Regions from separate parts of the Saccharopolyspora hordei genome, predicted to be linked through region 1. Evidence: riboswitches for the same ligand, from Rfam matches in the RefSeq annotation. Region 1 holds a riboswitch; each other region holds the start of a gene.
The links. A riboswitch is a leader RNA that binds a small molecule or an ion and turns the genes downstream of it on or off. The one in region 1 is predicted to bind thiamine pyrophosphate.
Positions count from the first base shown of each region.

Region 1 (10,024 bases):
GACGTGCCGGTGCCGCTGCCCGCGGTGCAACCGGTGGACGGCGAACTCCGCTACGAGGAGGGCACGTCGGTGGGCTACCGCGCCTACCGGGACCGCGGCGTGACGCCGGCGTTCTGCTTCGGGCACGGGCTCGGCTACACCACGTGGGAGTACCTGGCGGCCGAGGTCGACGGGGACGTGGTGCGGGTCGCGCTGCGCAACACCGGTGAGCGGGCGGGCCGCGAGGTCGTCCAGGTCTACGCCGCGGACCCGGTGCGGCTGGCGGGTTTCGCGGTGGTCGAGGCGGAGGCGGGCGCCGAGGTCTCGGTGGACGTGGAGGTCGAGCCGGGGACCGGCGAGCTGCGCGTCGGACGCAGCGTCGAGGACCTGCGCCTGGTCGTCCCGCGCTGACGCGCCCGCCGAGGCGAGCTGCGACGATGGGGCCCGGAGAGGAGCGCCGGTGGATGCGCTGATCCCGCGCGCCCGAGCGGAGATCGCCCCGGGCGCGGTGCACGTGCCGGACTGGTTGGGCCTGGCCGAGCAGCGAGACCTGGTGCGGGCCTGCCGGGAGTGGGCGCGGGCCGGGATGCGCTCGCCGACGCTGCCGGGCGGGGGTGTGATGTCGGTCCGCACGGTGTGCCTGGGCTGGCAGTGGATCCCCTACCGCTACTCCCGGACGCGGGAGGACGGTTCGCCGGTGCCGCCCGTCCCGGACTGGCTGGCCGACCTCGGCCGCCGGGCCCTGGCGGACGCCTACCAGCAGCCCGCGGACGACTACGCGCCGGACGTGGCGTTGGTCAACTACTACGACGACACCGCCAAGATGGGCATGCACCAGGACAAGGACGAGCGCAGCCGGGAACCGGTGGTGTCGCTGAGCTTGGGCGACGAGTGCACGTTCCGCTTCGGCAACCCGGATTCGCGGGGCAAGCCCTACCGGGACATCACCCTGTGCTCGGGCGACCTGTTCGTCTTCGGGGGGCCGAGCCGGCTCGCCCACCACGGGGTGCTGCGGACGAGGCCGGGAACGGCCCCGGACACCGGCCTGCGGGCGGGCCGGCTCAACATCACCCTCAGGGTCTCGGGGCTGGGGCGCGGGAGCTCGGCGCCGTGAACGCCCCGGAAAAGCAGAACGCCCCGCACGTGCGGGGCGTTCTGCTGCTTCGAGTGCGCCAACAGGGACTCGAACCCCGAACCCGCTGATTAAGAGTCAGCTGCTCTGCCAGTTGAGCTATTGGCGCTCGTGTGCCACCGGGATTCCGGTCGGTTCCCCGCCCGGTCGCCCGGCGACTGGAAACACCCCGCACGAGCAGGGTGTTCGACTGCTTCGAGTGCGCCAACAGGGACTCGAACCCCGAACCCGCTGATTAAGAGTCAGCTGCTCTGCCAGTTGAGCTATTGGCGCTGGTGTGTCGTTCCGGGGTTTCCCATCGGTCTCCCTGGCGACGTGGAAAACATTAGCACGGCTCTGGAGGGCCCTGAACGGGGGGTGGGGTCTGATCTCCCGGGCAACCTCCGGGTGGCGCGCAGCGTCTCTCCGGGGGAGTGATCGGCCTGCGTGGATCACTCTCTGTGTACACCCGGTCGCTTCATCCCCAGTCGGGTACTTGCGGCACACTGTTCACAGGGGTTGATGGTGTTTCTGAGCGGACGGACTGTTGCTCATGAGGGAGTGGCGTAATCCGGTCGGGGAATCCGTGCGGGTTTCTCGGCTGGTGTCGATGTTGATCTTCGGTGTGGTCGCGCTGCTGGTCGCGGGCTGCAGCGGGGCCGACGGGCAGACCCCGGAGGGTTCCGGTGACGTGCCACCGGCGCCCGTGGTCGAGTTCGCCCCGCAGAACGGGGCCGAGGACGTGTCGCCGACCGCCCCGATCACCGCGAAGGTGACCGGCGGACGGATCGTGCGCGCGACCCTGACCAACACCGAGGACAAGGAGGTGTCCGGCACGATCGCGCCGGACGGCACGAGCTGGACGGCCGGGGAGAAGCTCGGCTACGGCAAGACCTACACGCTGGAGGTGACCGCGCAGGGCACCGGTGGGCCGGCGATCACCCAGCAGGCCACGTTCAGCACGGTGTCCCCGGGTGAGCAGACGTACGTCTCGATGAACCCGCTGGACGGGCAGACCGTCGGCGTCGGGCAGCCACTGGCGTTCTACTTCAGCAAGGACGCGCCCGCGCCGGACAAGGAGAAGGCCGAAGAGGCGATCCGGGTCCAGACCGAGCCCGCGGTGGAGGGCGCGTTCTACTGGTTCAACAACCGCGAGGTGCACTGGCGGCCGAAGGAGTACTGGAAGCCGGGCACCAAGGTGACCGTCGACATCGACGTGTACGGGCGCGACCTCGGCAACGGCGTGTGGGGCCAGGAGGACCGCAAGGCGACCATCACCATCGGGGACGCGGTGATCCTGCGGGCCGACGGCGCCACGCACCAGATGTCGATCGAGAAGAACGGCGAGGTCATCCGGACCATGCCGGTGTCGCTGGGCAAGCCGGACTTCCCGTCCAACAACGGCGTGCACGTGGTCACCGAGCACCACGCCACGAAGGTGATGGACTCCTCCACCTACGGCCTGCCGGTCGAGGCGGGCGGCTACCGCACCGAGGTGCAGTGGGCGGTCCGGATCTCCAACGGCGGTGAGTTCCTGCACGCCGCGCCCTGGTCGGTGGCGCAGCAGGGGAACAGCAACGTCAGCCACGGCTGCATCAACATGAGCACCGAGAACGCCAAGTGGGTCTTCGACCTGGTCAAGAAGGGCGACGTCGTGGAGATCACGAACTCCGGCGGCCCGGACCTGCGGCCCTGGGACGGGTTCGGTGACTGGCAGATCCCGTGGGAGCAGTGGGTGCAGGGCGGCAAGTGACCTCCTGGTCCCGGCGGGTCCTGTCCCACGCAGGACTCGCCGGGCCCCGCAGCCCGGACGCGACGAAGACGGAGGCCCGGTTCCCTCAGGAACCGGGCCTCCGCCGCTCTTGGGGTGAGTGACGGGAATCGAACCCGCGACACCTGGGACCACAACCCAGTGCTCTACCGACTGAGCTACACCCACCTCGGCCGCTCGGATCGGGCCTCGAACCGGCCGTCTTCCGAAGCAACGCTCATATACTAGCGTGCGCCGTCACGCGGTTTCCCGCGGGTACCGGTTACGGCGATCCTGCTGGTCAGCGGCCTTTCTGCGACTCCTGCTCGGGCGTCTCCCGGGTGCCGCCCGCGCCCGCGTCGCCGGCCAGCAGCTCGGCCGCGACCGCCTGGGCCTGCTCGCTGGTCGGCCCGGGCTGCGGGACGAACGCGGTGCGCCGGTAGTAGGCGAGCTCGCGGATCGACTCCCGGATGTCGGCCAGCGCGCGGTGCGCCAGGCCCTTCTCCGGCTGCGCGTAGTAGATCCGCGGGTACCAGCGCCGGCACAGCTCCTTGATGGACGAGACGTCGACCATCCGGTAGTGCAGGTGGGCGTCCAGCCGCGGCATGTCGCGGGCGATGAAACCGCGGTCGGTGGCGATGGAGTTGCCCGCCAGCGGGGCGGACCGGCCCTCCGGGACGTACTGGCGGACGTAGTCGAGCACCTGCTGCTCGGCCTCGGCCAGGGTGACGGTGGAGCGGCGCACCTCCTCGGTGAGCCCGGAGCGGTCGTGCATCTCGCGGACCACGTCGGGCATCCCGGCCAAGGACTCGTCGTCGGCGTGGATCACGATGTCCACGCCATCCCCGAGGACGTTCAGGTCGGCATCGGTGACCAGGGCCGCGATCTCGATCAAGGCGTCCTTGCCGAGGTCGAGACCGGTCATTTCGCAGTCGATCCACACTAGACGGTCGTTCACCCGAGGCAGCCTAACGTCCCGGAGGGCGTGATCGTGCAGCCGTCTGGGTCACGTGGCCAACCGCTCACGCAGCTCCCGGGGCACCACCTTGCCGGTGGCGTTGCGCGGCAGCTCGTCGAGGAACACCACGTGGCGGGGGAGCGCGAACTTCGGCAGCTGGTCGCGGACCCGGTCGCGCACCTGCTCGGCGTCGAGCTCCTGACCCGGGCGGAGCACCACGAAGGCGGCGAGCCGTTGGCCGAAGTCCTGGTCGTCGACGCCGATGACCGCGACCTCGGCGACCTCCGGCAGGCGTGCGATGGCGTCCTCGGTCTCCTTCGGGTAGACGTTCTCGCCACCGGAGACGATCATGTCGTCCTCGCGGCCGACGACGAAGAGCCGACCGGCGGCGTCGATGCGCCCCAGGTCGCCGGTGGACATCAGGCCGTCGCGGACCTCCCGGCGGCCACCGTTGGTGTAGCCGTCGAAGAGCATCGCGTTGCCCGCGAAGATGCGTCCGGTCTCGCCGCGCTCGACGGGGCTGCCGTCCTCGGCGAGGATGCGCACCCGCGTGCCCCGGGGCGGCCGGCCCGCGGTGCCCGGTGCCGCGCGCAGGTCCTGCGGTGTGGCGATGCTCACCCACGACACCTCGGTCGAGCCGTAGAGGTTGTGCAGCACGGGGCCGAAGGTGCGCTGGAACCGGGTGGCCAGGTCGGCGGGCAGCGCCGAGCCGCTGCTGGCCACGATCCGCAGCGAGCTGTGGTCGTAGCGGGCGCGGACCTCCTCGGGCAGGTCCAGGATGCGCTGGAGCATCACCGGCACCGCGAACATCGCCGTGCACCGGTGGCGCTGCACGCAGGCGAGCGCCTCCTCCGGGTCGAACTTGCGGCGCAGCACCAGCGTCGCGCCGAGCACGGCTGCCAGCTGGAAGGCGGCCAGCCCCCAGGTGTGGAACAGCGGAGCGCTGATGAGCATCCGCTCGCCGCTGTCCAGCGGGATCCGGGACAGCACCGAGGCCGCCGGCGACAGGCTCGGCGGGTCCGGGCGGCGCGCGCCCTTGGGGGTGCCGGTGGTGCCGGAGGTGAGCACGATCATCCGGGCGTGCCGCCGCGGCCGGGTCGGGCGCCGGGGCGAGGACGTGGCGATCAGGTGCTCCAGCGTGTCGTGCCGGGTGGTGCCGTCGGTCCAGGCCAGCACCTGGTCGACCTCGGTGGGCAGCTCCGGCAGCTGGGCGCGGAACTCGGCGTCCAGCACCAGCACGCTGACCTGCTGCTCGGCGATGACGTCGGCGACCTGCCGGCCGCTCAGGCCGGTGTTGAGCAGCACCACGTCCACGCCGAGCTTGGCCGCCGCGAGGACCGTCTCGACCGGCCCGTGGTGGTTGCGGCACAGCACACCGATGCGGGTCCCCGGCGTGACGCGCCTGCGCAGGCCGTTGGCCAGCCGGGAGGTGCGCTGCTCGAGCTCTGCGTAGCTGAGCGCGCCGCGCTCGTCGATCACCGCCGGGCGGTCCGGGTGGCGCACGGCGCCGACCGCGAAGCCCAGCGGCGGCGTGACGCCCCAGTGCCGCCAGGCGCGGCCGATGCGCAGCAGCTTGTCCGGCCGCATGGGCCGGACCACCCCGCGCTGGGCCAGCACGAACGCCGTGTGGAGGCCTTCGGGAACCCGGCTCAGCGGGGCCAGCACCCGCTGCCACAACACGCTCACGCATCCACCTCTCGTCCGCGAAGCTACTCGAGAGTAGATAATGACCCAACCTGGCCGGAACAGGAAGGGCCCGGCCGATCAGTCCTGGTCAGCCGCGGACACCACGGCGTCGCGCAGCGCCGCCCGCAGCCTGCCCACCTCCAGCGGCGAGAGCACGGCCGTCTCGCCCGGGGGCGCCACCACCACGACGTCCCCCTGGTTGATGAACACCGACAGGTCTCGTCGCCTTCCCGCGACATCGCGGCAGCTCACGTGCCACTCCTTGGTGGGCTCCACGATCTCGTGCCTCCTTGGTGCGGTTCGCGCTCGTGATCGTGGGACGCCGGAGCGGGCCGGACGTGACGCCGCTCCTCCGCCGGAAGCGCACGAGGCGCCGGGCAGCAGCTGCCCGGCGCCTCGCGGTCGTCGTGCTGGTGCCTCAGACCGGACGGACCACGAGCCCCTCGGGCTCGGCGGTGAAGGTGACCGCCCCTTCGAAGTCCGCGATCGGGAGCTCGTCGCGCACCAGCCGGTGCGGCGCGTCGAACGCCTCGACGCGCACCTCGCCCGCGGTGATCGTCTGCTCGGCGACGCCCTCGCCGCCGACCTGCACCTGCAGTTCGTGCCCCTGCACCTGCACGGTCAGCCAACCGCCGGCGACGGTCAGCTGCTCGCCGCTGTGGGTGAGGGTCAGCCGACTGGCGGTGGGGTCCTCGGAGCGCACCGCGACGTGCGAGAGCGCCACGTCGCGCTTGCCCGAGTCACCGACCAGCGCGATGACGTCACGGGTGACCTGCTCGCCCGCGGTCTCGCCCGGCTTCGGCGTGAGCACGGGAGCGCGCAGCTGCGCGGCGATGCGGTAGGGCTGCCACGAACCGGCACCGACCAGGTTGACCACCGCGGTGACGTCGACGTCCTCGAGCAGCCGGTCGCTGCCCGGCGCCGGGGTCACCTCGATCGCCGCGACGTCCCGCTCGCGCAGCAGGTCGCGCAGCGCCTTGGCGCGCTGCCTGCTGTTGCGGTCGAAGCCGCGGGTGATCGCCACCGTCCCCGATCCGGCCGCCGCGACGGCGGCTTCGGTCAGGTCCGCCAACGGGGCCCAGATCCGCGCGGGATCTTCCGGTCGGCGGGGCCGCCGGGAACGGGCGAAGCTCGGAGCATCGGTCGTGGTTTCCATCGTCGGTGAGTTTAGTCGGCGGTGAAGCGCCGTTACTCCCGCCGGTGGGCCCATTCACGCTGTGAAATCGATCGCTCTTCACCGTCGCTCGCGGTTCCGTCGGGTACGGCGACGATCGCTCGCGCCCGGCCTGGGGGCGGGCCCTCCAGCTGCCGGAACGCGCGGTCTTGTCGGCGCGTGCGCCCGGAGCGATGCTGAGTTGTTCGCCGGCAACCAGGGGGGTGGGGATGACCGAGCTGCTCTTCCCCGAGCTGGGGCGGCGCCCTGCCGGGCGGGCCCCGGTGCGCGGGGTGCTGGTGCGGTGGTTGGCCGCGGACGGGAGCGCGGTGCACGTCGGCGACCGGTTGGCCGAGGTGCGGGCGTCCGGTGATGCCGTCGGGTGGGTGTCGGCGCTGGCGACCGGGACGCTCTGGCACCAGGTCCGGCCCGGCGAGGTGGTCAGCGCGGGTTCGGTGGTCGGACTCATCGACTAACCGGTCCCGCCGGGATAGGTTGGTCACCAGTGACGCGGGGTGCCCGGTGCGCCGGGCTGAGAACAGACCCGTTGAACCTGACCTAGCTAGTACTAGCGGAGGGACGTCATGCTTCCCAACGTGCTCACCATCGCGGGCACCGACCCCAGCGGCGGTGCCGGTGTCCAGGCCGACCTCAAGGCGTTCTCGGCGAACGGTGCCTACGGCATGTCCGTGATCACCGCGCTCGTCGCGCAGACCACCACCGGGGTGGTCGAGGTGCAGGAGGTGCCGCCGGAGTTCGTCACCGCCCAGCTGGTCACGCTGCTCGACGACGTGCGGGTGGACGCGGTCAAGATCGGCATGCTGGCCAACGCCGGAGTGATCCACGCGGTGATCGAGGTGCTGGACCGCTACGCGCCGCCGCACGTGGTGCTGGACCCGGTCATGGTCGCCAAGAGCGGGGACCGGCTGCTCGCGCCGGACGCGGTGGGCGCGTTGCGCGACGAGCTGCTGCCGCGGGTCGACCTGATCACGCCGAACCTGCCGGAGGCGGCGGACCTGCTGGGCGAGCCGGAGCTCACCGACGTCGAGGGCATGCCGGCCCAGGCCGAGCGGCTGGCCGGTCTCGGTGCCAAGCAGGTGCTGCTCAAGGGCGGCCACCTGGCCGGTGAGTCCAGTGTGGACCTGCTCCACGGCGACGGGGTCAGCGAGTTCCTGTCCAGCGAGCGGGTCGCGACCACCAACGACCACGGCACCGGCTGCACCCTCTCGGCCGCGATCGCGGCGCTGCGCCCGCAGCGCCCGGACTGGCTGACGGCGGTGCGCGAGAGCAAGGACTACCTCACCGGGGCGCTGCGCGCCGCCGAGCAGCTGGACGTCGGCCACGGCCACGGCCCGGTGCACCACTTCTACCGCTGGTGGTGACCAGCCCTCCGGCCCCACGTCGTTGTCCGATCCGCAACTCCGATGGAGGCCGGGTGCCTGGTCTCCACCGGGATCGCGCCCCCCGAGACGAGGACTGCTGATGAGCACGTTGCCCGCCCCGCCCGCTGACGGTTTCTGCGCGCAGGCCTGGGAGCACACCGCCGGCCTGCAACGCGCGATCGTCGAGCACCCGTTCAACGTCGCGCTCACCGACGGCACGTTGGACCGCGAGGTGTTCGCCTTCTACATCGTGCAGGACGCCCGCTACCTGGTCGGGTTCGCGCAGGCCCTGGCGGCCGCGGCGACCCGTGCCGACACCGCCGAGGACGCCGCGTTCCTGTCCGGGGCGGCCCAGGGCGCCCTGGTCGAGGAGCGCCGGCTGCACGCCGGCTACGTCGCCGAGTTCGGGTTGTCCGACGAGGAGGTCGAGGGTGTCGACACCTCGCCGACCTGCCTGGCCTACACCTCGTACCTGCGCGCCTGCGCGCTGGGCGCGCCCTACCCGGTGCTGCTCGCGGCGCTGCTGCCGTGCTTCTGGGTGTACCAGCACGTGGGCAGCACGATCCTGGAGGCGACCGGAGGCGCCGCCGACCACCCGTACCGGGCGTGGATCCAGACCTACGCCGACGAGGAGTTCGCCGCGTCGGTGCTCACCGCGCGCGAGCTCGTCGACCGGGTCGCCGCGAGCGCCGGTGACGTGGTCCGGCGGAAGATGCTGGCGGCGTTCACCCGCGCCACCGAGTACGAGTGGCTGTTCTGGGACAGCGCGTGGCACAGGGAGGCCTGGCCGACCGCCCGGTTCCTCCGCTAGGCGCTGGAACCTGTTGCGGGGCAAGGCGGAGCCGTGTCGTGTGACCCGCGGCACAGACCGGGGGCGCTAACGAACGGTGAGGGCCGGAACGATGTGCTCAGCGACACGCCAGTTCCGGCGTGGCTTCCCTCTTCTCTCACCCTGGACGGGGTTTCACGCGCCGTGGGCTCTTCGCTGTTGATCGTCTTCCTGGGCATGATGGTGCCCGTGCTCGCCGCCGCGCCGTTCTACGTCGCCGACCGCCGCCGGGAGGAGCAGGAGCGCCAGGTCGACCCGCCCGAGACGACGAGCACCAGCTCCGACGACTGAAGTCGCGGGACCTGGTGCTCCTGGACGCGGGTGGCCCGGTTGGTCACTCCTCGCCGATCTCGGCGCGCAGCCGGGCGAGGCGCTGGCGGGTGCGGTTGAACTTGGCCTCGAAGTGCTTCTCGAACAGGTCGGTCGGCAGCTCGGGCAGCTCGACCGGTTCCGTCGTGCGCTGCGCCGGCGGGGCCGCCTCCTCCGCCTCGGCCTCACCGGACTCGGTCTGGGCGGCGGAAGGCTCCTCGGCCGTCGCTGGTCCCGGCTCGGCCGCCGGCGCGGGTTGCTGCGCAGCCGCCTCCTGAGCAGCCGGTCCCGGTTCGGGCGCGGCCGCGTCGCGAGCCGCCGGGTCGGCCTGCTGCGCGGACGCTTCCTCCTCCGGTCGTTCGGCGAGTGCCGCGTGCGGGGCGGTCGTCCGGCGGGTGACCTTCGGCGGAGCCGGGGTGCGCAGCGCGTGCTTGCCGCGTGGTGGTGCGGAGTCCTGCTCGCCGAGCCGGCGGTTCGCCCGGTGCAGCAGTGGCCAGAAGACCAGCGTGGCGGACGCGAAACCGGTGACGAACATCAGCACGAGCAGTTCCACGTGAAAGCTCCGATCAGTCCTATCGGGCGGGTCCGGGCTGCGGGGTCGCACCGTTGGTGCTCGGGTGCGCACCGTCCATGGGGATGAGGAACGTCTGCACGTCGTCGCGCTGCTCCGGCAGCTGGACCGGCAGCTCCGCCTCGGGTTCCGGGTCCGGTTCGCCGGCGGCGGCCGGCTCTGCGGTCGGGGCCGGCTCGGCGGTGACCGGGGCCGTCGCGGGCGGGTGGGTGCGCAGCTCGTCGATGGAGGCGCCGAGCATGCGCTGCGCCTGGTCCATCGAGGACAGCACCGAGGCGTGCAGTTCCTCCAGGCGC
Region 1 covers NZ_JACCFJ010000001.1:5,264,311-5,274,334, reverse strand. Annotated here, with positions in the region: gene HNR68_RS24130 (glycoside hydrolase family 3 C-terminal domain-containing protein) at 1-390, shown strand, start outside; gene HNR68_RS24125 (alpha-ketoglutarate-dependent dioxygenase AlkB) at 440-1,093, shown strand; tRNA gene HNR68_RS24120 (tRNA-Lys) at 1,148-1,220, opposite strand; tRNA gene HNR68_RS24115 (tRNA-Lys) at 1,312-1,384, opposite strand; gene HNR68_RS24110 (L,D-transpeptidase) at 1,701-2,843, shown strand; tRNA gene HNR68_RS24105 (tRNA-His) at 2,954-3,029, opposite strand; gene orn (oligoribonuclease) at 3,142-3,798, opposite strand; gene HNR68_RS24095 (AMP-binding protein) at 3,847-5,484, opposite strand; gene HNR68_RS24090 (hypothetical protein) at 5,563-5,760, opposite strand; gene HNR68_RS24085 (hypothetical protein) at 5,903-6,640, opposite strand; gene HNR68_RS24080 (hypothetical protein) at 6,868-7,113, shown strand; TPP riboswitch at 7,139-7,234, shown strand; gene thiD (bifunctional hydroxymethylpyrimidine kinase/phosphomethylpyrimidine kinase) at 7,222-8,019, shown strand; gene HNR68_RS24070 (TenA family protein) at 8,120-8,830, shown strand; gene HNR68_RS24065 (hypothetical protein) at 8,993-9,139, shown strand; gene HNR68_RS24060 (hypothetical protein) at 9,183-9,710, opposite strand; gene HNR68_RS24055 (DivIVA domain-containing protein) at 9,730-10,024, opposite strand, start outside.

Region 2 (10,024 bases), 5.0 Mb from region 1:
TGGTGCTGTTGTTGTAGACCCGCACCGTGACCAGCTCGACGCCGTGGCCGGTACCGCCCGGCACCTCGGGCTGCTGCTGGCCCGCCGGCGGGGCCGGCTGCTCCTGGCCCACGGGCGGCAGCGGCGCCTGCGACGGCTGCTGCGGGTCGGAGGCGGCGGGCAGCGAGGGGGTCGGCGACGGCGCCAGCGACGACCCCACCGGGTAGTTCCCGGGTTCGGGGGGCAGCGGCTGAGCGGAGTCCGGCGCGTCGCCGCCGGAGACCAGCGTGGCGACGCCGATGGCGCCCGCGATCACACCGGCCCCGATCAGCCCGTAGCCGACGAGCTTGGCCTTGGCGGGTCCGGCGGATTCCCCTGAAGTCATCAGTGCAACTCGATTCCCAGTCGTTGGGCGGCCCGCGCGCGCTGCCGGGCCGCCCGTGCCTTGCGCAGCCGTTTGATCAGCATAGGGTCCGCCCGGAGAGCGGCCGGACTGTCCAGCAGCGCGTTGAGCACCTGGTAGTAGCGCGACGGCGACATGTCGAACAGCTCGCGGATCGCCTGCTCCTTCGCGCCCGAGCGCTTCCACCACTGCGCCTCGAACGCGAGCACCCCGCGCTCCCGCTCGGTGAGCTCCCCGGACGCGGCGGGCTCGGGTTCCGGCTCGGGCTCGGGTGCGGGTTCCGGGGCCTGCTCCGCAGCGGGCTCGGCCACCGGTTCGACGAGCCGCAACCGCCGTCCGTCCGGCGATCGTTGCTGCTGCTCCTGGAGGCGCGCCAGCTGCTCGCACTGGCGAGCGATCTCCTGCGCGGTCAGCATCTGGGCGGCGTCCATCCGACTCCTCGCCTCCGCGGTCCGGGCCTTCGGCGCGTTCGGGAATCACACGGCTGTGATTCCGTTCTTGATTACACCACGACCGGCCGACGCAGCAGAACGGATCACACCGGCGGGTAGCGGACCGGCCGCCACCGGTCCGACGACCAGCGCGACCGATAGGGTCCCCTCCATGGCTGTTCACCCGATCCGCGTCTACGGCGACCCGGTGCTGCACAACCCCACGCGCCGGGTGGAGCACTTCGACGACGACCTGCGCACCCTCGTCGAGGACATGTTCGAGACGATGGCCGCCGCGAACGGGGTCGGGCTGGCGGCCAACCAGATCGGCGTGGACCTGCGGGTCTTCGTCTACGACTGCCCCGACGACGAGGGCGTGCAGCACCGCGGCCTGGTGGTGAACCCGGAGCTGACCACCTCCGAGGTCCCGCAGACGATGCCGGACCCGGACGACGACTGGGAGGGTTGCCTGTCGGTGCCCGGCGAGTCCTTCCCGACCGGCCGGGCGAGCTGGGCGAAGGTCACCGGGTCCGATGTGGACGGCAAGCCGATCGAGGTCGAGGGCACCGGGTTCTTCGCGCGCTGCCTGCAGCACGAGACCGACCACCTGGACGGCTACGTCTACCTGGACCGCCTGGTGGGGCGGCACAAGCGCGCCGCGAAGCGGATGGTCAAGCGCAACGGCTGGGGCGTGCCCGGCCTGTCCTGGGACCCCGCCGAGCACGGTGACCCGTTCTCTGAGGACTGAGGCCGACATCGGGGTGACCGGGCTTGGCACCGGGCCGGAGCGCGGCTAGCCTCGGCGCCGACTGGTGAAGACCGCGGGAGCTCGCACCTGGAGCGGGCTGAGAGGGCGGCTGGGGCCGCCGACCGCATGAACCTGACCGGGTAATGCCGGCGTAGGGAGTGGAGTGGCAGTGGCCGACGTGCGTCCGAACGCGTCCGAGAACGCCAGCGAGATCACCACCGGGCCGATCAGCGGGTCGCGGAAGGTGTTCCACAGCACGGGATCCGGTCTGCGAGTGCCGTTCCGCCGCATCGAGTTGACCAACGGCGAGCACCTCGACGTGTACGACACCTCCGGGCCGTACACCGACGAGACCGCCACCGTGGACGTCCACAGCGGACTCCACCGGGTGCGAGCGGGGTGGACCGACGGACGGGAGCACCGGACCCAGCTGGCCTGGGCCAGGGCCGGGGTGATCACGCGGGAGATGGAGTTCGTCGCCACCCGCGAGGGCCTGAGCCCCGAGTTCGTCCGCGAGGAGGTGGCCAGCGGCCGGGCGGTCATCCCCGCCAACCGCTGCCACCCGGAGAGCGAGCCGATGGTCATCGGCAAGAACTTCCTGGTGAAGGTCAACGCCAACATCGGCAGCTCCGCGGTGACCTCCTCGGTCGAGGAGGAGGTGGAGAAGATGGTGTGGGCCACCCGCTGGGGTGCCGACACCGTCATGGACCTGTCCACCGGCAAGCGCATCCACGAGACCCGCGAGCGGATCCTGCGCAACTCGCCGGTGCCGGTCGGCACCGTGCCGATCTACCAGGCCCTGGAGGAGGTCGGCGGCGACCCGGCCGAGCTGAGCTGGGAGGTCTACCGGGACACCGTCGTCGAGCAGTGCGAGCAGGGCGTGGACTACATGACCGTGCACGCCGGGGTGCTGCTGCGCTACGTGCCGCTGACCGCCCAGCGCGTCACCGGCATCGTCTCCCGGGGCGGGTCGATCATGGCCGCCTGGTGCCTGGCGCACCACCGGGAGAACTTCCTGTACACGCACTTCAGCGAGCTGTGCGAGATCCTGCGCGACTACGACGTCACGTTCTCCCTCGGCGACGGCCTGCGGCCCGGCTCCATCGCCGACGCCAACGACCGCGCGCAGTTCGCCGAGCTGGAGACCCTCGGCGAGCTCACCCGCATCGCCCGCGAGCACGACGTGCAGGTGATGGTCGAGGGGCCCGGCCACGTCCCGATGCACCTCATCGCCGAGAACGTGCGGCGCGAGGAGGAACTGTGCGGTGAGGCGCCGTTCTACACGCTGGGGCCGCTGACCACCGACATCGCGCCCGCGTACGACCACATCACCTCCGGCATCGGTGCGGCGGTGATCGCGCAGGCGGGCACCGCGATGCTCTGCTACGTCACGCCCAAGGAGCACCTGGGCCTGCCCGACCGGGACGACGTCAAGACCGGCGTGATCACCTACAAGATCGCCGCGCACGCCGCCGACCTGGCCAAGGGCCACCCGCGCGCGCAGGAGCGGGACGACGCGCTGTCCAGGGCGCGGTTCGAGTTCCGCTGGACCGACCAGTTCCGCCTGTCGCTCGACCCGGACACCGCGCGGGCGTTCCACGACGAGACGCTGCCCGCCGAACCGGCCAAGACGGCGCACTTCTGCTCCATGTGCGGCCCGAAGTTCTGCTCCATGAAGATCACCCAGGACATCCGGGAGCTCGCCGAGGAGCGCGGGCTCACCACCGTCGAGGCGATCGAGGCGGGCATGCGGGAGAAGTCCGAGGAGTTCGCCCGCACCGGCGGCGAGATCTACCTCCCCCTGGCCGACTGACACCCCGCAGGCGCCCCTCCGGCGTGCCGCACCCGCCGCGCGCCGGAGGGGCGCGGCCCCGGGGCTGCTTCCGCTCCTCGCACTGCCGCGCGAGAGGCGTGACCTCCGACGAAGGGAGCAGGTCGTAGCATGGGTCCGATGCACGAGACCTCGGCGGAGCACGCAGCACGGCCCGCGAACGACACCGCCCCACCGACCGCGCTGACCATCGCCGGCTCGGACTCCGGGGGCAGCGCCGGGATGCACGCCGACCTGCGCGCGTTCTTCGCCTGCGGGGTGCACGGGATGACCGCGGTCACCGCGGTGACCGTGCAGAACACCGTCGGCGTCACCGGGCTGGTGGAGATCCCGCCGGAGACCGTCGCCGCGCAGGTCGAGGCGGTGGCCTCGGACATCGGGGTGGACGCCGCCAAGACCGGGGTGCTCGCCTCCGCGGCGACCATCGAGGCGGTGCTGGAGGTCTGCGACGCCCACGGCATCGGCCGCGGCGGTCGCACGCCGTTCGTGGTGGACCCGGTCGCCGCCTCCCGCAGCGGTGAGCCGCTGCTGCGCCAGGACGCCCTGGACGCGCTGCGCCACGAGGCCTTCCCCCGCGCCTCCCTGGTGACCCCCAACCTCGACGAGGTGCGGCTGCTCACCGGCATCGACGCCCGCACCCGCGCCGACCTGCTGGACGCGGCCAAGGCGATCTACGACTTCGGCCCGGAGTGGGTGCTGATCAAGAGCGGGCACCTGCCCGACGACCCGGAGTGCGTCGACCTGCTCTACGACGGCTCGACCGCCACCCCGCTGGCCGGTCCCCGCTACGCCACGGTGCACACGCACGGCGCCGGCGACGTCTTCGCCTCGGCGATCACCGCGGCGCTGGCCAAGGGCGCCTCGATGCCGGACGCGGTGCGCGCCGGCAAGCGGTTCGTCACCCGCAGCGTGGAGCACGCCTACCCGCTCGGCGCCGGGGTGGGGCCGGTGTCGACGTTCTGGCGGGTCAGCCCGCGGTCCTACTGACACGCCGACACCCCCCATGAGCCCCCTAATAGAGTGATTTTCATCCCGGATCCGTAACCCGAATGGTGTGGCTCATCGACAACCTTGTCGAGAAGCGCGTATTTCCCAGGACCGCACGCCTCTGCCGCGCGCGGTCCGCTGCGCGCTGCGCGGACGATCATGAACAGGGGTTTTCGACAGCGTGGGCGACTCGGTCAGGACTGCTCAGTCGGCGGTGAGCACGTGGGCCCGGCAACTGCTGGCCACCGAGGCCGGGGCACCGGACCCGCACCAACGCCAGTACGCGGTGCTGGTGGTGGCGGCGGTGGTCGCGGGCACCGCGTTCGGCTGGTTGTTCGACCTGCAGACCCCCGCGCTGATGGCCGGGCTGACGGCGGTGCTCGCGCTGGTCGCCACCGGCGGCCAGTCGCTGCGCTCGGACCTGCGCCGGTTCGTCTGGTTCACCCCCGCGCTGGTGCTGGTGATGACCGTCGGCCCGCTGCTGGCGAACGTCCCGGTGCTGGCCTGGCTGGTGGTGGCGCTCGTCGTCTTCGGCGCCGGCATGCTGCCCGCGCTCGGCGAGCACTACCGGGTCGGCGGGCAGACCTTCGCCGCGGCGACCCTGGTGTCCACCACGACCGGCCTCGGCAGCGACCAGCCGGCGTGGGTGCTGCTGGCCGCCTCCGCGTCCGGTGCGGTGTTCGCCCTGCTGCTGCGGGTGCTCATCGGGCTGAGCGACCCCGGCCGGGCGACCCGGGTGGCCGTTGCGCGGACGTTGACCGAACCCGGCCCCGGTGTCGTCGAGTCGGCCGCCGCCGCGTGGCGGGCTGACGGCTCCAGCACCTGGCTCGGCGAGGTGCTGGCCGGTGCCACGCGCTTCCGCGCCGCTCGCGAGGTGCTGCTCGCGCAGGCCCAGCAGAGCGACCGCATCGAGGCCGAGCGGCTGCACCGGATCGTCGCGGAGGCCGACGAGGTCGCCGCCGAGCTGGCCAGGGCGGTGCGCGCCCGCGCCTGCACCGGGCTGCCCCACGCCGCGCGGCGCGACCCGGCGGAGGCGGTGCTGGCCCGGGGCGGTCGGCAGGACCTGCCGGACGCGGTGCGCGGGCTCAACGAGGGCCTGGACCGGATCCGCGCCACCGTGGTGCGCCGCGTCGAGACCCCGCTGCCCCCGCAGGCCCCCGGGGCACGCCGGGAACGGCTGAAGGGCGCGGTGCGGGCGCACCTGTCGCTGCGCTCGTCGCTGTTCCGGCACGCGATCCGCTGCACGCTCGCGGTGTCCCTCGGCATGGTGATCGTGCTGCTGCTGCGCGACCCCTCGGCGTCGAGCCTGCTGCTCGCGCTGTACGTGGTGCTCCAGCCCGCGGCCCGGGACAGCATGACCGGCGCGTTGGAGCGCACCGGTGGCGCGGTGCTCGGCGTGACCGCGCTGGCCCTGCTCATCACGCTGCTGCCCGGGGCGTTCCTGCTGGTGCCGCTGGTGATCGGCGGGATGCTGCTGAGCATGCCCCGGCTGCGCACCGAGTACCAGGCGCTGCTGAGCTGCCTCATCGTGATCACCGTGGTGGACCAGGCGATGCGGCTGGACCGGCCGCTGGTCAACGTCGGGATCAGCTTCGCCGCGAACACCGCGGTCGGCGCCGCCATCGCGCTGATCGTCGGCTACGTCGCGTACCTGGTGCTGCCCAGCAGCATCCTGCCGGACGTGCGGGGCGCGGTGCGCTCGACGGTGTGGGCGGTGTCCGAGCTGCTGCGCAGCGTCCGCGCGGCCGGCCAGGGCGTCGACCTGCCCGCGGCCCTGCAGGCGGCGAACGTGCTGGCGCTGCGGCGCACCCAGGACCTGATGGGCGTGCCCGCGCTGCTGGACGGCACCGGCGAGGAGACCGACGACGAGCGCGCCACGCGGGACGCGGCGATCGCCCTCGACGCGCTGCGCCAGGACGTGTCGACGCTGGCCTTCCGGCCGGAGGCCGAGCAGGCGGTGGCGGTGCCGGCGCTGCGCGCGGTGGACGACCTGCTGGGCGGCAAGCCGACGGCGAAGATCCCGGACGTGCCGGAGGGCAGCGCCCCGGCGACGGAGCTGCTGGCCAGCTCGCTGCTGGAGAACGCGCTGCACGCCCGGCACGCGATCGACCGCACCTTCGGCTACGACAACCCGTGGAAGAGCTACACGATCTCCTTCGTCCGCCCCGAACGTCTCCACATCCGCTGACCCGCGGCGGGCCGGTTCCGAGCGCTGGGGCGGGACGCGGTCCCCAGCGACCGACCCGACCACGGCACCGTCCCCGCGCACCGTCGAGGCGAGAACGCGCGTGCCCTCGGCGAGCAGGAGGGAAGGGCACCTCCGCTCAACTGCGTTGGCGGAAGGTGCCCTTCACCTCGTGCAGCGCGGCCGGGGTTGAACGGTTCGTCAGCCCATGGGGCGGCCGGGGCTGGAGGCTTCGGCCCAGAAGCGCTTCGGGATGCGGCCCGCGAGGGACGCCAGGCGGCCCGCCTCGACCGCCGACCGCATGGCCGCCGCCATGCGCTCCGGGTCCTGGGCGCGGGTCACCGCCGTGGCCAGCAGCACCGCTGAGCAGCCCAGTTCCATCGCCAGGGCCGCGTCGGAGGCGGTGCCGATGCCCGCGTCGAGGATGATCGGCACCGAGGCCCGGGAGACGATCATCTCGATGTTGTGCGGGTTCCGGATGCCCAGGCCGGTGCCGATCGGCGAGCCCAGCGGCATCACCGCGGCGCAGCCGACCTCCTCCAGCTTCAGCGCCAGCACCGGGTCGTCGTTGGTGTAGGCCAGCACCACGAAGCCCTGGTCGACCAGCTGCTCGGCGGCGTCCAGCAGCTCCACCGGGTCAGGCAGCAGGGTGTCGTCGTCGGCGACGACCTCCAGCTTGACCCAGTTCGTCTCCAGCGCCTCGCGCGCGAGCTGGGCGGTCAGCACCGCCTCGGCCGCCGTCCGGCAGCCCGCGGTGTTGGGCAGCGCCTCGATGCCGAGCTTGGCCAGCAGGTCGAGCACACCGGTCCGGCCGCCGGCGTCCGCGCGGCGCATCGCCACGGTGGTCAGCTCGGTGCCGGAGGCGATCAGCGCGCGCTCCAGCACCGCGAGGTTCGTCGCCCCTCCGGTCCCGGTGATCAGCCGCGAACCGAACTCGCGGCCGGCGATCACCAACGGGTCGTCCATGTCACCCTCCTTGCACTGCGGTGAGGACCTCGATCGCGGCCCCGGGCCGCAGCTCGGTCCCCGGCCAGCTCGCGCGCGGCACCACGGCGCCGTCCACCGCCACCGCCACGCCCCGTTCGGGGACGCCGAACTCCGCCAGCACCGCAGCGAGGTCGGCGTCGTCGGCGACCTGCCGCGACTCCCCGTTGATCACGACGTCCACTGCTGTCCTCCCCATCGACTCGGATCGGCGGCCTTGACCAGCGCGTCCGGCTCCCCGCCGCGCAGCAGCGCGAGCACCGCGTCCGCGGTCACCGGGGCGAGCAGGAAGCCGCCGCGGTGGTGCGCGGTGGCGGCCAGCACGCCCGGCTCCAGCCAGCCGAGGACGGGCAGGTTGTCGTCGGTGCTGGGCCGCAGCCCCGCCCTGACCTCGACCAGCTCGTACTCCGCGATGCCCGGCAGCACCTGCTCGGCGTCGGCGATGAGGTCGCGCACGCCGCCCACGGTGACCGCGGTGTCGAACCCGACCTCGTGCTGGGTCGCGCCGAGCACCAGTCCCCCGTCGTCGCGCGGCACCAGGTAGACCGGCCGCCCGTGCACCGGTCCGCGGACGGTGCGGCTCGGCGGCGGCAGCGCCGTGGACCGCGCGCGCAGCCGCAGGATCTCGCCCTTGACCGGCCGGATCCGGCCCCGCAGCGCGGGGTGCAGCTCGCCGGAGTGCGCCCCGGCGGCGATCACCGCCACGTCGCAGTCCACAGTGGAGCCCTCGAGCTCCACCGCGCCCGCGCGCACCGCCTCCGCGCGCGCCGCGACGAACTCCACCCCGGCCGCCGTCGCCGCCGCGCGCAACGCGGCCAGCGCCTGGCGGTTGTCGACCGCGAGGTCACCGGGGACGTCGAGGCCGCCGCGCACCGCGGGCCCCAACGACGGCTCCCGCCGTCGCGCCTCGCGCCCGGACAACCGGGTCACGGTGCGGCCCCGGCGGGCCAGGTAGTCGGCCAGATCGTCCAGCAGGGCCCGGTCGGCGCTGTCCACCCCCACCACCAGGGTGCCCTCGCGGCGCAGACCGGACGGCAGACCGGACGCGCGGCTCAGCTCGTCGGCGAACGCGGGCCAGCGCTCCAGCGACGCGCTGCCCAGCTCCAGCAGCTCCTCCTCGCCGGGCCAGGCCTCGGCGATGGGCGCGAGCATGCCGCCCGCCACGAACGACGCCCCGGACGCCGGTTCCGGGTCGACCACCTGCACTCGGTGCCCGGCGGACGCTGCGCGCCAGGCGACGGACAACCCGATGACCCCGCCGCCGATGACGACGACGTGTTCGGTTCGCTTCCCAGACAACTCCACGCTCCCTGCGCCGGCATGACCCGGATCAGGTTCGACGGTCGGGGCCTGCGCCCCCTCTCAGCCCGGCTGCCGGGCTCCCGTGCTCACCGCCCCACACCGTACCCCTCGACGGCGCCGGTTCCGAGCCCGCTGCCGTGCGCACCGAAGACGGGTAGGGCTGCTCCGTCTGGAGCTACCCTGTGGGGCATGCCTGGACTGGACGGCTTCGGCATCCGCGCCCGCCTCGCCGAGGCGAAGCTCTACCTGTGCACCGACGCGCGCACCGAGCGCGGCGACCTCGCGGAGTTCGTGGACGCCGCGCTGGACGGCGGGGTGGACATCGTGCAGCTGCGCGACAAGCAGCCCAGCGGCGCACCGCTGGAGGCCCGGCACGAGCTGGCCGCCCTGGAGGTGCTGGCCGAGGCGTGCGTCCGGCACGGCGCCCTGCTGGCGGTCAACGACCGCGCGGACATCGCGCTGGCCGCCGAGGCCGACGTCCTGCACCTGGGGCAGGACGACCTGCCGGTGGAGGTCGCGCGGCGCATCGTCGGTGACCAGATCGTCATCGGCCGCTCCACGCACGACGTGGTGCAGGCCGACGCCGCGGCGGCCGAGCCGGGCGTGGACTACTTCTGCACCGGCCCGGTGTGGACGACGCCGACCAAGCCGGGGCGGCCGGCGGCCGGGCTGGACCTGGTGCAGCACGCGGCGGAGCACCGCGGGCACGGCCGGCCGTGGTTCGCCATCGGCGGCATCAGCCTGGACAACCTCGACGAGGTGGTGAAGGCCGGCGCGGAACGGGTCGTGGTGGTCCGCGCGATCACCGAGGCCGAGGACCCGGGCGCTGCCGCCCGCGAGATCCGCGCCCGCCTCCCCTGACCCCGCACAGGCCGACGCGCCGGGCTGCGTGCGCGCGTCCGGACACGAGAACGGCCCCCGGCACCGGTGCCGGGGGCCGTCTTCAGTGGGGACCGATCACTGCGTGAGCAGGGTCAGGCCGTAGGCCGACAGGATCGGGTTGACCGGCTGGAAGTAGGTCGTGCCGCCGGAGCTGCAGTTGCCCGAACCGCCCGAGGTCACGCCCTGCGCCTGGTCGCCGGAGATGAACGAGCCACCCGAGTCACCGGGCTCGGCGCAGACGTTGGTGCGGGTCAGACCGCTGACGGTGCCCTCCGGGTACTGCACGGTCTGG
Region 2 covers NZ_JACCFJ010000001.1:272,230-282,253, forward strand. Annotated here, with positions in the region: gene HNR68_RS01305 (LytR C-terminal domain-containing protein) at 1-364, opposite strand, end outside; gene HNR68_RS01310 (DUF3263 domain-containing protein) at 364-693, opposite strand; gene HNR68_RS01315 (peptide deformylase) at 986-1,561, shown strand; gene thiC (phosphomethylpyrimidine synthase ThiC) at 1,731-3,374, shown strand; gene thiD (bifunctional hydroxymethylpyrimidine kinase/phosphomethylpyrimidine kinase) at 3,513-4,379, shown strand; gene HNR68_RS01330 (FUSC family protein) at 4,594-6,567, shown strand; gene thiG (thiazole synthase) at 6,766-7,530, opposite strand; gene thiS (sulfur carrier protein ThiS) at 7,532-7,732, opposite strand; gene thiO (glycine oxidase ThiO) at 7,720-8,847, opposite strand; TPP riboswitch at 8,839-8,944, opposite strand; gene thiE (thiamine phosphate synthase) at 9,040-9,711, shown strand; gene HNR68_RS01355 (S1 family peptidase) at 9,808-10,024, opposite strand, start outside.
Region 2: another riboswitch for thiamine pyrophosphate. It lies ahead of thiO (glycine oxidase ThiO); the one in region 1 lies ahead of thiD (bifunctional hydroxymethylpyrimidine kinase/phosphomethylpyrimidine kinase).

Region 3 (10,024 bases), 1.8 Mb from region 1:
GGACTGGTGGTGCACGGGCCGCTGCTGGTGCTGCTGATGACCGAGCTCGCTCGTCACCGGGCGCCCGAGCTCACGATCGCCGGGCTCGACTACCGGTTGCGCCGTCCGGTCTTCGTCGGCGACCCGGTGCTGGTGACCGGCGGCCCCGACGGGGCCATGGCGGTGCGCACCGCGCCGGACACCGTCATGGCCACCGCGCAGATCACCTTCCGCGGCTAGCCCGCTCGCGGGTCGTGGGCGCGCGACCGGTGTGGGGCCCGGCAGCGCGCCCACAACCCCTTCCCCCTTCTCCCGGTGGTCCGGTGCCGCCGGGGCCGAACCGTCCACTTCGGACGGAAGCGACCGCGAGCGGGGAGCCCGCGGTCGCCGGAGAACGGTCAGGACGCCGCGGCGGGCTCCCGCGCCCCGTCGGCGAACGGGATGCCGGCCGGGGCGGCCTCCACCGCGCCCGCCGGGTGCCGCCACAGGCCCTTGCGCTCCAGGATCGGCAGCACGCCCTCGCCGAACCAGTACGCCTCCTCCAGGTGCGGGTGCCCGGAGAGCACGAACTCGTCGATGCCCAGCGCGTGGTACTCCTCGATCCGCTCGGCCACCTCGGCGTGGCTGCCGACCAGCGCGGTCCCGGCACCGCCGCGGACCAGTCCGACGCCCGCCCACAGGTTCGGGTAGATCTCCAGGTCGGCCGTCGAGCCGCCGTGCAGCTCCCGCATCCGCCGCTGGCCCTCGGACTCGCTGCGGCTCAGGCCCTCCTGCACCCGCGCGATGGTCGCCGGGTCCAGCGCGTCCAGCAGCCGCTGCGCCTCGGCCCAGGCCTGCTCGCTGGTGTCGCGGCTGATCACGTGCAGCCGGATGCCGAAGCGCGGGGTGCGGCCCTGCTCGGCGGCGAGCCCGCGGATCCACTCAACCTTCTCCGCGACCTTCTGCGGCGGCTCGCCCCAGGTCAGGTACACGTCGGCGTGCTTGGCCGCCACCGTGCCGGCCGCGGGCGAGGAACCGCCGAAGTACACCGTCGGCACCGGGTCCGGGGTGCGGGTGAGCTCGGCACCCTCGACGTGGACGTGCGTGCCGCTGAAGTCGACCCGCTCCCCGCGCCACAGCGATCGCACCACGTGCAGGAACTCGTCGCAGCGCGCGTAGCGGGCGTCCTTGTCCAGGAAGTCGCCGTAGGCGCGCTGCTCGGCGCTCTCCCCGCCGGTGACCACGTTGAGCAGCAGGCGCTTGCCGGAGTGGCGCTGGAATGTCGCCGCCATCTGCGCGGCCAGCGTCGGCGACAGCAGCCCGGGCCGGAACGCGATGAGGAACTTGAGCCGCTCGGTGACCTCCGTCAGCATCGCCGTGGACAGCCAGGCGTCCTCGCACCACGCGCCGGTGGGGGTCAACGCGCCTTCGAACCCGAGCTGCTCGGCGCTGCGCGCGATCTGGCCGAGGTAGGCCAGCGTGGCCGGGCGGGAACCCGAGGCGGTGTTGGTGGTGGCCACGCCGTGCCCACCGCCGACGAGGTAGCGGCTGTCGCCGTAGGTGGGCAGGAACCAGTGGAACGTCAAGGACATCAGTCACTCCAGGGGAAGCGGCGCCGACCCGCGGCGAGCGGTCGTGCACCCGTCATGTCCGATGTGGACGAGAGAGGGGAACCCGCCGCGCGGTCCGGCGGGTGAGATCTGGTTCAGGAGCGACACGCCTGCGCCGACACGCGGTGGAAGTCCACGTGCCGGCGCTTGGTGAACAGTGCCGCTGCTCGCACGGACCAATCGCAGCAAACAGCACCGCGGGTGTCAACCAGCGGTCGCGGCGTCCCACGTTGCGGACCGCAGTGCGGCGATCCCGTCCGCCGGGGCGCTGGCGAGCCCCTCGCTCACCGCGAAGGCTTCCAGCTCGTCGTCGGTGGCCATCCGGGTCGGGTCCACCGGGCTGACCAGGTGGGCGTAGACCGCGGCCGGGGCGAGCCCGGACAGCCCCACCAGGGCGAACGCCGCCTCGGCGAGCAGCGCCGGGTCGCCCACCGCATCGCCGACCGCGACCGGCACGACGTGGCCTGGCCGGGTGAAGTCCTCGGGGGCGGTGTGCGGAGCGGCGAGCAGGCGCGCCGTCCGGGCCCGGTCCGCCGCGGAGATGCCGGTGCTCACCCCGGCGCTGGCGTCCACCGTGACGCACGCGGTCGGCCCGCGGTGCCCGGTCCTCGGTGACATGGGCGGGAGCACGAGCTCGTCGCAGCGCTCGCCGGAGAGCGCCACGCAGAGGAAGCCCGACGAGCAGCGCACCGCGAAGGCCGTCAGCTCGACGTCCGCTCGCGCCGCGGCGAACACGACGCCGCCGCCGTCGGCGCAGCCGTGCACCACCACGGCCCGGCCGGCCGCGACCTCCTGCGCCGCGCGGACGGCCGCACCGCCCCGCGGTCCGTCGAGCAGTGCTGCGCTGTCCCGTTCTTCGCTCACGTCCTTCTCCTGTCGCGCTGCCTCCCAGTGGACCGTGCGTCCACAGAGGACCGATAGCGCACCTCCTGCGCCTCGCCGAGCATCATGGCGCGGCACGCCGCGGTCAACGACCGCGTCCCACCCCCTGGAACCGGCGTCCTGCTGCTTGACACCGCGTCGATCACCTCCATAGCGTCGCCGCGTGCTCCGACCGGTGTTGCTGACCAGCCGCTCCCACGTGGACCTGCTGCGCGTGGCGTCCGCGGCCTGTTCGCGCTCCTGACCCAGCAACCGGACACCTCGGGCACCGCAGCGCGCCCCGGCGCACGGCCGCGGTGGCCCGGCACGGCCGTCGCCGCAGGAGGCAGCAGATGACCGCGAGCACGCACGTCGAGGCACCCGGGACCCCGCGGACGCGGGACGTCCGCACGGTGATCGTGTCCAGCCTGATGGGCACCACCGTCGAGTGGTACGACTTCTTCCTCTACAGCACCGCAGCCGGGCTGGTCTTCGACGAGCTGTTCTTCCCCGCCGACAACCCGACGGTGTCCACCGTGCTGGCGTTCGCGACCTTCTTCGTCGGGTTCGTCGCGCGACCGCTCGGTGGTGTCCTCTTCGGACACATCGGCGACCGCATCGGCCGCAAGCGCACGCTGGTCACCACGATGCTGCTCATGGGCGGCGCCACGGCGCTGATGGGCGCCCTGCCCACCTACGACGACATCGGCGTGCTGGCACCGCTGCTGCTGGTGCTGCTGCGCGTGGTGCAGGGCCTGGCGATCGGCGGCGAGTGGGCCGGCGCGGTGCTCATGGCGGTGGAGTACGCACCGCCCGGCAAGCAGGCCCGCTACGGCGCCTGGCCGCAGGTCGGCCTGGCGCTCGGTCTGGGCCTGGGAACCGGGGTGTTCGCGCTGCTCGGCCACGTGCTCGACGACGTGCAGTTCCTCGGCTACGGCTGGCGGATCGCGTTCGGGCTCAGCATCGTGCTGGTGTTCATCGGCCTGGTGATCCGGCTGCGGGTGGCCGAGACCCCGGCCTTCGAGCGGATGCGTGCGGCGCGGGAACCGTCCCGCGCCCCGTTCCTGGACCTGTTCCGCGACCGCGTGGTCCGGCGCAACACCCTGCTCGGCGTGCTGTCCCGCTGGGCGGAGGGCGCGGCCTTCAACACCTGGGCGGTGTTCTTCCTGTCCTACGCGACGACGACGCTCGGCCTGCCGCGCACCGACGTGCTGGTGGCCGTGATGGCCGCGGCGATCGTGCTGGCCCTGCTGCTGCCGGTGTTCGGCCGGTACGCCGACCGCTGGACCCCGCGGCGCACCTACGCCGTCGGCGCGACGCTGTTCGCGGCGTCGGTCTTCCCCGCGTTCCTGGCCTTCCAGACCCGCGACCCGCTGCTGGCCGGGCTGGTGGTCGTGCTGGTGCTGGGTGTGGTGCACGCGGTGCTCTACGCGCCGCAGGGCACCCTGTACGCGCAGCTGGCGCCCGTGCAGCTGCGCTACACCGGGATGTCCTTCGTCTACCAGTTCTCCGGCATCTACGCCTCGGGCCTGACCCCCATGGTGATCACCGCGCTGCTGGCGCTCGGCGGTTCGCCGTGGTGGGCCTGCACGTACCTCGCGGTCGCCGGTCTCGTCGGCGCGGGCGCGACGCTGGCGGTGCGCCCGGCCGACCTGCACCTGGCGCGCACCGACTCCTGACCTTCCGGTCGCCGAGGAGCTGAGCGCCACCGTCCACTGCGGACGTCGGCTCCTCCGCGACCGTCGTCCCGGAGGCCGCGAACCCCCGTCGAGCCCCTCCCCGGCTGACCGCGGAGGGGCCGGTGCGGGTGGTCTCGCGGTCCCATCGTCCCTGCGCAGAGGCGACCGGTGCGCGCAGCGCCGCCGGGCGGGAGGGTAGGCTGTGTGGCCGACGACAGGGGAGCGCCGTGACGGGCGCTGAGAGTGCGGGTGAGCCGCAGACCCTCCGAACCTGCTCCGGTTAGCACCGGCGAAGGGAGTTCCAGTGGCGCGCGATGCTGCTTTCCGCTACCGGACGATCGATGTCGTGACCGTGGCCATGCTCGGGGTCGCGATCGGCGTGGCGTTCTGGGGCTGGTCCCAGCTGTACCAGGTGCTGAGCGCCCTCTCCGCGTTCGCGTTCCCGCCGACCTCGGGCCTGTTCGGGGGCGCCTGGCTGCTCGGTGGCGTGGTCGGCGGGCTGGTCGTCCGCAAGCCCGGGGCGGCGCTGGTGACCGAGCTGGTCGCCGCGTCGGTGGAGGCGCTGCTGGGCAACAGCTGGGGGCTGTCGACCGTGGTCTCCGGGGGCTTGCAGGGCCTCGGCGTCGAGCTGGTGCTGGCCGTGTTCCTGTGGAAGCGGTTCGGCCTGGTGGTGGCCGCGCTGGGCGCCGCCGTCGCCGCCGCGTTCGAGTCGGTCTACGAGTGGCAGGTCTACTACCCGGACTGGGCGCTGCCCTACCAGCTCGCCCACCTCGGGTTCTTCGTCGTCTCCGGCGTGGTCATCGCCGGGCTCGGCGGCTGGGCGCTGGTGCGCGGCCTGGCCGGGACCGGGGCGCTGGACGCGTTCGGGCCGGGCCAGGAGCACCACGAGCGGACGGCGGTGTGACCGCCTCGGAGCTGCGCGCGGAGCTGCGGGGTTTCGGCTGGCGGCCGCTGGGGCGCCGCGTGCCCGCCGTCCAGGACCTCGACCTGCGCGTCCGCCCGGGCGAGCGGATCCTGCTGGCCGGTCCCAGCGGAGCGGGCAAGTCGACGGTCGTCCACGCGCTGGCCGGGGTGCTCGGTGGCGCGCTGCCGGGCGAGCGCAGCGGCGAGGTCCGGGTCGACGGCCAGATCGGCCTGCTGCTGCAGAACCCCGGGTCGGCGGTGGTCGCCGACCGGATCGGCCGCGACGTCGCGTTCGGCCCGGAGAACAGCGGGCTGCCGCGCGAGGAGATCTGGCGCCGGGTGGCGGAGGCCCTCGACCTGGTCGGGCTGGACTACCCGGTCGACCGGCCGACCTCGGCGCTGTCCGGCGGCGAGCTGCAACGCCTCGCCCTCGCCGGCGTCCTGGCGCTGCGGCCCTCGTTGCTGCTGCTGGACGAACCGACCTCCATGCTCGACCCGGACAGCGCCGACCGGGTGCGCGCGGCCGTGGCCGACGTCCTGGCCGGCACCGGTGCCTCGCTGGTCGTCGTCGACCACCGGATCGGCCCGTGGCTCGACCTCGTCCACCGCGTGGTCGTGCTCGACGCCGGTGGCCGGGTCACCCACGACGTGAACCCCGCGACCTGCCGCGCCGAGCTCGCCGAGGAGCTCGGCCGCGCCGGGGTGTGGATGCCGGGCCTGCCCGCGCCCGAACCGGTGGACGTGCCTGCGGAGCTGGTGGCCCCGGACTCCCCCGGCCCGCTCCTCGAGGCTCGCGACCTGCGCGTGGACCTCACCACCCGCAGGCTGCGCGGCACGTCCTCGGTGGTGGCGCTCGACGGCGTCTCGGCCGCCGTGCCGCCGGGGCAGGTCTCGGCGCTCACCGGTCCGTCCGGGGCGGGCAAGTCCACCCTCCTCGCGGCGCTGGCGGGCCTGGTCCGCCCCGACCGCGGCAGCGTCAGCGGCACCCCGGTGCCCCTGCACCGGATGCGGTCCGTCGAGCTGGCGCGGACGGTCGGGTGGGTGCCGCAGAACCCGGAGCACGGGTTCCTCACCACCACGGTGCGGCGAGAGGTCGCCCGCACCGCCGAGCGGCTGGGCACCGCCGTGCAGGTCGAGGCGGTCCTGGAGGTGCTCGGGCTGGGCGCGCTGGCCGACGCCAACCCCTACCGGCTCTCCGGTGGCGAGCAGCGTCGGGTCGCGCTCGCCGCGGCGCTCGCGCACCGGCCCAGCGCGGTGATGCTCGACGAGCCGACCGTCGGGCAGGACCGGCACACCTGGGCCACCATCGCCGGGTGGCTGCGCGCCGCCGCGCGTGGCGGCGCCACCGCGGCCGCCGCCACCCACGACCCGGTGCTGATCGACCTCGCCGACCGCGAGACGCGGCTGGCCGGCGGGCGGGTGCTGGCGCGATGACCGGTGTGCTCGCCAAGGCGAACCCCCTGGTGCTGGTGGCGCTGGGGCTGCTGGCGCTGGTCGCGTCGCTGGGGGTGCGGTCGCTGACCACCGCGGTGGTCGCCGCCTGCGCCTACCTGCTCGCCGTGCTGGTCGTGCTCCCGGCGCGCTCCGGGCCCCCGCTGCGGTTCGCCACCGTGGTGCTGGGCGGGCTGTCGGTGGCCTACTCGACGTGGTTGCTCGGCGGCGGGCAGCTCGACGTCGCCGCCACCGCGGGCCTGCGCATCGTGGTGCTGGCGCTGCCCGGGGTGGCGGTGGCTCCGCTCATCGAACCGATGGCGCTGGCCGACCAGCTCGGGCAGCGCCTGCGCCTGCCCCACCGCTTCGTGGTCTCGTTCGCCGCGGCGCTCCAGCGGTTCGAGCAGCTCGGCCAGACCTGGCAGCACCTCTCGCGGGCCCGGCGGTCACGCGGCTTCGGCCCCGGGCGCGGGCCGGTCTCCCGCGCCCGCCACGCCGCCTCGGTCACCTTCGCGCTGCTGGTCACCACCATGCGCGAGGCCACCAGCGCCTCGATCGCGATGGACGCCCGCGGCTTCGCCCGCGCCCACCGGCGCACCTGGGCCGAACCGGCGCCGTGGACCCGGGTGGACACCGCCGTGCTCGGAGTCGGTGCGCTGCTCGCCGCGGTGCCGTACGTGGTCGAGGCGTTGGTGGCGTCCTGACCGGGCCCGTCGCGGGATCCCGTCACGTCGGGCGCCGCGATCTGGTGGGATGTGCGCACGCGGTGAGGAGGCGGGATGACGAGCAGGACCGGGTGGCGGTGGGTCGTCGCGTGCGCGCTCGTGGCCGCGGCGACGGGGTGCGGCGCGGTGCGCGACGCCGGCGGTGGTCCGGCCGCGCCGAGCGAGCCGCCGTCGACCCCCGCGGAGGCGGCCGACCACGCCCCGGCCCGGTTCGCCGCGCAGGTCCTCGCCCGCGCGCGGGAAGCCGACGTCGACCCGCAGCTGCTCATGGCGATCCTGTACAACGAGTCGTACAAGCCGCACGACCCGGACGCCGAACGCGCGTGGCTGCGGCTCGACCCGGACGCCGCGCTGGGTGTGGCCAACATGCACCGGCCCGCCTTCGACGAGGTCAAGTCCGCCCACGGCTTCGCCGACCGCGACTGGCTGGAGCTCCCGGACGACCCCGACCTGGCGATCCGGGCCGCGGCCTGGTACCTGCACGACCTCGCCGCGTCCCTGCCGGACGAGCGCTCCGGCGCCCACACCACCGCCGAGCTGCTCGCGCTGGGCTACAACGCCGGCCCCGGCGCCATGCGCGCTGTCGCGCGGGGCGCCACCCCCGGCCCGCAGGCGCGGTCCTACCTGGACAGGTTGCGCGCCCACTGGGCGAAGGCCGGCGAGGCGCTCACGCGCTGACCGACGCCCGCAGCGCCCGCGCGGTCGCCGACTCCTCGCAGGCCAGCAGCTGCTGCGGGCTTCTCGAGAACACGACGCGGCCGCCGTGGCGACCCGGCCCCGGACCGAGGTCGATCACCCAGTCCGCGCTGCGCACCACCTCCAGGTCGTGCTCGATGACCAGCACCGTGCTGCCGCGCTCGACCAGCCGGTCCAGGACCCGCAGCAGCACCTCGACGTCGGACCGGTGCAGGCCGGTGGTCGGCTCGTCGAGCACGTGGCAGGTGGACCGCTGCCCGGCGGAGAGCTCCTTGGCGATCTTCAGGCGTTGGCACTCCCCACCAGACAGGTCGGTCAGCGGCTGCCCGAGGCGCAGGTACCCCAGCCCCACGTCGACCAGGTGGCCGAGCGCGCGGCCGATCGCCGGGGCGGGCAGCCGGTCCACGGCCTCCGCCACGGTCAGGTCGTCGACGTCGGCGATGGACAGCCCGTCGACGGTGTGCGCCAGGGCCTCGGCGCGGAAGCGGCGGCCGCCGCAGGCCTCGCAGACCGTCTCCTGCCCGTCCAGGAACGCCAGGCCGGTGTGGACCACCCCGGCGCCCTGGCACACCGGGCAGGCGCCCGCGGAGTTCGCGCTGAACAGCGCCGGGCTCGTCCCGGTGCGCCGCGCGAACAGCGCGCGGACCGCCGGCGCGATGCCGCAGTAGGTCAGCGGTGAGGAGCGGCGGTTGGTGCTCACCGGGCGCTGGTCGACGACGGTGGCCTGGTGCTGGGCGACGAACTCCGCGGCGAGGCTGGACTTGCCGGACCCGGCGACACCGGTGAGCACGGTGAGCACGCCGGTCGGCACGTCCACGGTCAGGTCGCGGAGGTTGTTGCGGTCGGCGCCCTCGACGCGCAGCTTCCCCGTCGGCACCCGCGGTTCGCGCTGCCGGGCCCGGGACCGCAGGCCGCGCCCGGTCGGCGTGTCGGCGACCGCGAGCTCGTCGTAGCCGCCCTCGAACACGATCCGCCCGCCCGCGCTGCCCGCACCGGGGCCGAGCTCGACGATCCGGTCCGCCGCGCGCACCACCTGCGGGTCGTGCTCCACGACGAGCAGCGTGTTCCCCTTGTCCCGCAACGACTCCAGCAGCCCGATCAGCGACCGCACGTCGTGCTGGTGCAGGCCCGCGGTCGGCTCGTCGAACACGTACACCACCTCGACCAGGCTGCTGCCCAGGTGCCGGACCGTCTTGATGCGCTGCGACTCGCCGCCCGAGAGGGTCGTCGTGGGCCGCGCCAGCGAGAGGTACCCCAGTCCGACGTCGATGAGCGCGCGGAGCTTGTCCGACAGCGCCGCCACCACCGGCGCGACGCGCGGGTCCCGCACCTGCTCGACGACCGCGGCCAGCTCGTCGATCTCCATGCGGCTGGAGCTCGCCGATGGTGCGCCCGAGCACGCGGGCGGTGCGGGCCGCTTCGCGCAGCCGCTCACCGTCGCAGTCAGGGCAGCGGGCCGAGCGGGTGAACCGGCGCACCACGGCGCGCTTGCGCTCGGACTGCTCGTCGGCGGTGTGCAGGTAGACGCGCTCGAACCGGTCGACCACGCCCTCGTAGTCCTTCGGCAGCCGCCGGGACCACCGCATCGCCGCCTCGCGGTGCAACAGCGCCGCGCGGTCGGCCGCGGGCCACTCGCGCAGCGGGGTGGTCACGTCGAAGGCGCCGGTGTCGGCGTGCTGCCGGTACCAGTACTGGCCCTTGCCGAACCCGGGCAGCAGGACCGCGCCCTGCTCCAGCGACTTGTCCAGGTCCAGCAGGCGTTCGACGGCGGTGGTCAGCGTCTCCCCCAGTCCCGCGCAGGTCGGGCACATCCCGGCCGGGTCGTTGAAGGAGAAGTGGTTGCTCTCGCCGACGTGCGGTTCGCTCACCCGGGAGAACAGCAGCCGCAGGTAGGTGTAGGCGTCGGTGGCGGTGCCGACCGTGGACCGCGCGTTCCCGCCGAGCCGCTTCTGGTCGACCAGCACGACCGGGGACAGCCCTTCCACCGCGTCGGCGTCCGGGCGGCTCCACCGCGGCAGCCGGTTGCGCACGAACGGCGGGTAGTTCTCGTTGACCTGGTACCCGGCTTCGGTCGCGATCGTGTCGAAGACCAGGGAGGACTTGCCCGAACCGGAGACCCCGGCGAACACGACCAGCTCGCCGCGCGGCAGGTCCAGGTCGA
Region 3 covers NZ_JACCFJ010000001.1:3,463,884-3,473,907, reverse strand. Annotated here, with positions in the region: gene HNR68_RS15870 (HTD2 family dehydratase) at 1-219, shown strand, start outside; gene HNR68_RS15865 (LLM class flavin-dependent oxidoreductase) at 378-1,550, opposite strand; gene HNR68_RS15860 (3,4-dihydroxy-2-butanone-4-phosphate synthase) at 1,773-2,432, opposite strand; gene HNR68_RS27655 (putative leader peptide) at 2,614-2,694, shown strand; gene HNR68_RS15855 (MFS transporter) at 2,783-4,108, shown strand; TPP riboswitch at 4,323-4,408, shown strand; gene HNR68_RS15850 (ECF transporter S component) at 4,455-5,012, shown strand; gene HNR68_RS15845 (ATP-binding cassette domain-containing protein) at 5,009-6,445, shown strand; gene HNR68_RS15840 (energy-coupling factor transporter transmembrane component T) at 6,442-7,146, shown strand; gene HNR68_RS15835 (transglycosylase SLT domain-containing protein) at 7,222-7,845, shown strand; gene HNR68_RS27445 (ATP-binding cassette domain-containing protein) at 7,835-9,229, opposite strand; gene HNR68_RS27440 (hypothetical protein) at 9,228-10,024, shown strand, end outside.
Region 3: another riboswitch for thiamine pyrophosphate. It lies ahead of HNR68_RS15850 (ECF transporter S component); the one in region 1 lies ahead of thiD (bifunctional hydroxymethylpyrimidine kinase/phosphomethylpyrimidine kinase).